DNA from 2 places in the Paenibacillus agaridevorans genome. Region 1 is predicted to be linked to the other one. Evidence: a T-box and tRNA genes for the amino acid it is inferred to sense, from the RefSeq annotation. Region 1 holds a T-box; the other holds one or more tRNA genes.
The links. A T-box is a leader RNA that pairs with one kind of tRNA and senses whether it is charged. The one in region 1 lies ahead of tyrS (tyrosine--tRNA ligase), so its partner is inferred to be a tRNA-Tyr.
Positions count from the first base shown of each region.

Region 1 (3,408 bases):
CGGCAGCATGGCCTTGGGAAGAGCGTTTTTTTGCGAGAAGCGGCTCGAGCGGCAAAGCCAGATGTGAGCCGAACTGGTCCTGGCAGCCGCTTCCGCTGCCGGATTACGACCTCTGGTATGCCGCCAAAGGACAAGGGGATATGTGGATCAACGGAGACAAGTATAACATTCGCCCTGGCTCATGCTTTATATTGCATCCTGGCGACGAGATCAAAGCCAGCCATCGCCCGAACAATCCGCTTACTGTACTCTATTGCCATTTTACAATTGTGAATATAAAAACGAAGCACTGGAGAGAGCTGCCCGATCCATTGACCGAGCAGCGCTGCGTCCATATTGGGGATACTTACCGGATGGAGCCGTTGCTTCATCAGCTTGTCGATTTGGCTTCTTTGGCGGAGACGGGGGAGGAAGCCGAGTTCGACCTGCTGCTTAAGTTGATTCTGACCCGTTGGCGCAAGGCAATGGAAAGGCAGCTTATGCCGCAGCGCAACTATTATGTTGAACAGATGATCCAGCAAGTGCATAACGAGATACGGTTTCGGCTGTCGGAGGAGATCGATTACGAATCTGTAGCAGCCCCCTCGGGTCTCACCGCTCGTTACGTTAGCTCGCTCATGAAACGTCATACCGGGCTGACGCTTAAGGAAACGATTTCGAAGCTGCGCATGGAGCGCGCGGTCCACTTGCTGGAGGAGACGGCCATGACCGTAACGGAAGTAGCGGATGCGTTGGCGTATGCCGATATTTATACGTTTAGCAAGCTGTTTAAACGATATTACGGGTACCCCCCTTCGGATGCGAGAGAGAAACGGGCCAATGGAGCGGACAGAGACCGAGACGGGAGAGACGTCGACACAGGCATCGACACAGACATCGATAGAGACGGTTGACAATCCATGCGTCATTCTCTATACTTGCTTTAATCTTATAAGCGACTTGCGTCGAAAGAGCGCAGTAGCGGCTTAGTCCCTGTCTCAGAAAGCCGGGGGGCGATGGAACCCGGTACACATGAAGCCTGCGAAATACACTCTGGAGCATCTCGGGTAATGCCGAGCGGATTGGCGAACGATATCTCGCCTAGAGTGGTATCAACGACACGTCCGCGGGCGCTGCTTAGTTGATGCAATTTGGGTGGTAACACGGTTAATAATCGTCCCTATGTCTTCAATAGACTAGGGGCGTTTTTTTAATTGTTAAGAAAGTATAGGATTTCGCCGTGCTTTCTCAATAATTCTCGAATCGAAACGCGCCCCGCCTCCACTGGACGGCGTAGCCGTTTTGCCTAGTTTCCAAGCATTTAAAGGGTTAGCGCAACCGTTTCCCTTAATTCCACGAACAATCGAAGGAGTGCAGAGCAAATGAACATTATCGACGAATTGGAATGGCGAGACGCCATTAATCAGCAGACCGACGCGGAGGGACTTCGCGCCTTGACGAACGAGAAAGCCGTGTCGCTATACTGCGGCGTGGATCCTACGGGCGACAGCATGCATATCGGACATTTGATCCCCTTTATGGTGCTAAAGCGATTCCAGCTGGCCGGCCATCGTCCTGTTATCCTGATCGGCGGCGCAACGGGTACTATTGGTGATCCAAGCGGTCGTACGTCGGAGAGATCCCTGCAGACGCTGGAGCAGATCCAGGACAATGTTGAAGCGCTAACGGCGCAGCTGCGCAAGCTGTTCGTCACGGATGGCGACAACAACATTCGGATGGTCAACAACTACGACTGGACGCACAAGATCAACGTTATCGAATTTCTGCGCGACTACGGCAAAAACTTCAGCATCAACACGATGCTGGCGAAGGACGTCGTGTCCAGTCGTCTCGACAGCGGAATCTCTTTCACTGAGTTTTCGTACCAGATTCTGCAATCGCTCGACTACCTTCACCTTTTCCAGAACGAGGATGTGCAATTGCAAATCGGCGGCTCCGATCAATGGGGCAACATTACGAGCGGCCTGGACCTGATCCGAAAGAAGGAAGGCAGCGAAGCCAAGGCATTTGGGCTAACGATTCCGCTCATGCTTAAAGCGGACGGGACGAAGTTCGGCAAGACGGCGGGCGGCGCGATCTGGCTCGATCCGAACAAAACGACGCCGTTCGAATTCTACCAGTTCTGGGCGAATACGGACGACCGCGATGTCGTCAAATACTTGAAATACTTTACCTTCTTGTCGATGGAAGAGATCGAGTCGCTCGCGGAAAAGGTGCAGTCAGAGCCGCATAAACGCGAAGCTCAGAAAAAGCTTGCCGAAGAGATGACGAGATTTGTGCACGGCGAGGAACTGCTGGAGCAGGCGAAGCGTATTACGGCGGCTCTGTTCACGGGCGATATCGGCTCCTTGACGGCGGACGAGATCGAGCAGGGCTTCAAGGAAATGCCGACGTTCGAATCGGGCCGCGAGGCGAAAAACATCGTCGACTGGCTCGTGGATCTCGGCATCGAACCATCCAAACGCCAAGCGCGCGAAGATATTACGAACGGCGCCATCTCCATGAACGGCGAACGCGTAACCGACCTCACGCTTGAGGTGTCCGAAGGTCAAGCCATCGGCGGCCGCTTTATCATTATCCGCAAAGGCAAAAAGAACTACAGCCTCGTAAAAATGGCATAAGCGGCAACATTTATACCGAACAATAAAGACGCTCGCATCCAGGTGATTGTACTGGATGGCAGGGCGTCTTTTTGTTGGTTGGGAAATTATACAATTCCGAGACTTGTGATCAAAAGATTGAAAATCTAACAGACAACAGTGCAGCTAGGCTCCAAAAAGTAGGCGAACGAGCAGCTGTAGGCGTTAAAAACGCCGATGGATCGTAAAGTAACTCAGATTAGTGTCCATAGGCGTTAATAACGCTTATGGCTCCAAAAAGCAGACGAACGAGCAGCTGTAGGCGTTAAAAACGCCGATGGATCGTAAAGTCACTCAGATTTGTGTCCATAGGCGTTAATAACGCTTATGGCTCCAAAAAGTAGGCGAACGAGCAGCTGTAGGCGTTAAAAACGCCGATGGATCGTAAAGTCACTCAGATTTGTGTCCATAGGCGTTAATAACGCTTATGGCTCCAAAAAGCAGGCGAACGAGCAGCTGTAGACGTTAAAAACGCCGATGGATCGTAAAGTCACGCTGGTTAGCGTCCATAGGCGTTAATAACGCTTTTGGTTCCAAAAAGCAGGCGAACGAGCAGTTGTAGGCGTTAAAAACGCCGATGGATCGTAAAGTCACGCTGGTTAGCGTCCATAGGCATTAATAACGCTTATGGATCTACCCTCCAGTTCACTTTGTTTTGGGGCTACTCTTCTACGCTCAGAACGACGCTCTTGATCCTCTCGATGCCTTCCCACATATCCCCGTCCCGGTCGAAAATAAGGGACACCGGCGCATCGGCATTGTCCGCTCC
Region 1 covers NZ_CP075889.1:3,141,280-3,144,687, reverse strand. Annotated here, with positions in the region: gene KJW29_RS13525 (AraC family transcriptional regulator) at 1-893, shown strand, start outside; T-box leader at 936-1,164, shown strand; gene tyrS (tyrosine--tRNA ligase) at 1,362-2,621, shown strand; gene KJW29_RS13515 (sugar phosphate isomerase/epimerase family protein) at 3,301-3,408, opposite strand, start outside.

Region 2 (3,408 bases), 3.0 Mb from region 1:
TCGTCGTCAACGAAGTGTCCGCGATTTCAAGCACGGACAGCTCCTGTTTCTGCCTTCCTGCAATAAACCAGGTCGACGACTCTGCCTTTTCGATTCTTGTACCGGGGGCAAGTGCTTCGCTCTTATCGGGCTGCCACTTTACATCGGCTTCTTGTACGAACGTTTCCCATTCCTGGACCGTTCTCGTTTTCAATTGAATAGGGCTATTCAGAATGTGCTGCAGCGGCATCAACCAGTCTGTCTTGCTCATTACTTAATCTCCACTCTCCATGAATAGACGCTTTTTTATCATTGTACCATAACCCTGCGATGAATATTAATTAGCATCCGTTTGACCCTACTCCCGATTCATGATACTCTACTGCCAAACGATTCCTGGGGGCAATATATGCCCCAGCCACGAAGGAGAACTGTTCTATGTCCACAATCGCAATCATTTCCGGTAGTCCCAATGCAACTTCCCGTCTCAACGGCATCATCGATTACGCCCGTAAGGAAATAGAATCCCTTGGTCACACGACTAATACGATAACCGTAGTATCTCTGCCTGCTGATGATCTTGTCCATGCCAGATTCGGCAGCGCCTCCATTGTAGAGGCCAACCGGATCGTCGAAGAGGCGGATGCCGTCATCATTGCCAGCCCAGTATACAAAGCTTCCTACACTGGCGTATTGAAAGCTTATATCGACCTGCTCCCGCAGAAAGGGCTGGAAGGCAAACTTGTTGCCCCTCTCTTCATCGGCGGTACGCTTGCTCACTTATTGAGCATCGATTATTCATTAAAACCGGTCCTGTCTTCCATGGGAGCAAGACACTTCGTTCGTGGCGTCTATGCGACAGACGAACTGGTGACACGCATTCAAGACGGCTCAGTCGAAACCAAATTCGAGCTCGGCGCCGAGCTGCAAGGACGTCTTCAAGAGACGGTAAAGGAGCTCGATGCAGAATTGCGTATGAGAGCGGCGTTTAATAAATAGTACGTGGCGATAATAAAAGGGCCGACGCATGATGAAATGCGTCGGCCCTTTTCATGTAAGAAAATCCGTGTAGACATCCGTCACTCAGCGCTTAACGGACATAGGAAAAAATATTGGCATCTTCCGAGCGCCTGTTATCTTCATCATGAACAAATAGCTTTTCTCCTGAGGCTGTCGATTCATTCATTGTGAGTAACGGAGCTGAAACGTTCTTCTTTCGCTAACGGACCTCTGCGCCTCTATTTGCAGCATTTTCGCGATATTGAAAATCTAACGGACTTAGATGACGCTATTTGGTGCATTTCCGCCCATTCTATGCGATTTTGACGGAAGTAAGGTCGTCTGTGTCCGTTACCATTTGAACAGGCCCCATTTTTGCGAAATAGCGACTGTGGTGTCCGTTACGATCAGCCTTTACTTCACTGCGCTGCCGTCCACAATGAATCGACAGCCTCCTGTCCGCTAGATTGGTTAGAAGTCAAAATACGGGCACATAATGTCGTTGATGTCCGTTAGATTTATAAGCTAATATAAGCTGCATGTAGAAATCGCCATATTGCGTCATTTCCATACAACAAAAAAAGAGGCATCGCCTCTTGTCTGGTTAATTAGTAATAAAAACTGGTGAGCCATGAAGGACTCGAACCTTCGACACCCTGATTAAAAGTCAGGTGCTCTACCAACTGAGCTAATGGCTCCTGTTAAGGAACTGGTGGAGGATGATGGATTCGAACCACCGAACCCGAAGGAAGAGATTTACAGTCTCCCGCGTTTGGCCACTTCGCTAATCCTCCACGTTATAAATCCTAATGGTGGCTCGGGACGGAATCGAACCGCCGACACGAGGATTTTCAGTCCTCTGCTCTACCGACTGAGCTACCGAGCCTTACTTGCTAAGTTATAAAGAAATGGCGGAGCTGACGGGATTCGAACCCGCGGTCTCCTGCGTGACAGGCAGGCATGTTAGGCCTCTACACCACAGCTCCAGGAATTGAATGGTGGAGGATGACGGGATCGAACCGCCGACCCTCTGCTTGTAAGGCAGATGCTCTCCCAGCTGAGCTAATCCTCCATATGGTAGCGGCGAAGGGGATCGAACCCCCGACCTCACGGGTATGAACCGTACGCTCTAGCCAGCTGAGCTACACCGCCACATGTTTCCCCGAATTGTGTCTCTTGCAGCGCTCGGGGTCGCTTACAAGGTCAGGCAATGACATCGCCAAATGTCATGTGCAAATCTGTTGTTTGAGATGGAGCTTGTCCACCTGAACAACCGGATTGCGCCCTGAAAACTGGATACGAAAGTGTGCTGAATCTTTAGCTTGCTTACCGGCTGTATGACCAAATAAGCGATTAGGATAAGCCCTCGACCGATTAGTATTCGTCAGCTCCACACATTGCTGTGCTTCCACCCCGAACCTATCAACCTCGTCGTCTTCAAGGGGTCTTACATACTGGGAAATCTCATCTTGAGGGGGGCTTCACGCTTAGATGCTTTCAGCGCTTATCCCGTCCGTACTTGGCTACCCAGCGGTGCTCCTGGCGGAACAACTGGTACACCAGCGGTACGTCCATCCCGGTCCTCTCGTACTAAGGACAGCTCCTCTCAAATTTCCTACGCCCGCGACAGATAGGGACCGAACTGTCTCACGACGTTCTGAACCCAGCTCGCGTACCGCTTTAATGGGCGAACAGCCCAACCCTTGGGACCTACTTCAGCCCCAGGATGCGATGAGCCGACATCGAGGTGCCAAACCTCCCCGTCGATGTGGACTCTTGGGGGAGATAAGCCTGTTATCCCCAGGGTAGCTTTTATCCGTTGAGCGATGGCCCTTCCATTCGGTACCACCGGATCACTAAGCCCGACTTTCGTCCCTGCTCGACTTGTAGGTCTCGCAGTCAAGCTCCCTTATGCCTTTGCACTCTTCGAATGATTTCCAACCATTCTGAGGGAACCTTTGGGCGCCTCCGTTACATTTTAGGAGGCGACCGCCCCAGTCAAACTGCCCGCCTGACACGGTCCCCGTACCGGATTCACGGTACCAGGTTAGAACTCCGATACGATCAGGGTGGTATCCCAACGGCGCCTCCACCGAAGCTGGCGCTCCGGCTTCAAAGGCTCCCACCTATCCTGTACAGATCGTACCAAAGTCCAATATCAAGCTGCAGTAAAGCTCCATGGGGTCTTTCCGTCTTGTCGCGGGTAACCTGCATCTTCACAGGTATTAAAATTTCACCGGATCTCTCGTTGAGACAGCGCCCAATTCGTTACGCCATTCGTGCGGGTCAGAATTTACCTGACAAGGAATTTCGCTACCTTAGGACCGTTATAGTTACGGCCGCCGTTTACTGGGGCTTCGGTTCACAGCTTCGGGTTGCCCCTAACCGCTCCCCTTAACCTTCCAGCACCGGGCAGGCGTCAGCCCGTAT
Region 2 covers NZ_CP075889.1:6,137,548-6,140,955, forward strand. Annotated here, with positions in the region: gene KJW29_RS24555 (PucR family transcriptional regulator) at 1-250, opposite strand, end outside; gene ssuE (NADPH-dependent FMN reductase) at 418-978, shown strand; tRNA gene KJW29_RS24565 (tRNA-Lys) at 1,601-1,676, opposite strand; tRNA gene KJW29_RS24570 (tRNA-Tyr) at 1,689-1,772, opposite strand; tRNA gene KJW29_RS24575 (tRNA-Phe) at 1,789-1,864, opposite strand; tRNA gene KJW29_RS24580 (tRNA-Asp) at 1,888-1,964, opposite strand; tRNA gene KJW29_RS24585 (tRNA-Val) at 1,975-2,050, opposite strand; tRNA gene KJW29_RS24590 (tRNA-Met) at 2,054-2,130, opposite strand; rRNA gene KJW29_RS24595 (23S ribosomal RNA) at 2,333-3,408, opposite strand, start outside.
Region 2: it has a tRNA-Tyr gene. The T-box ahead of tyrS (tyrosine--tRNA ligase) is inferred to sense a tRNA for this amino acid. The anticodon was not compared.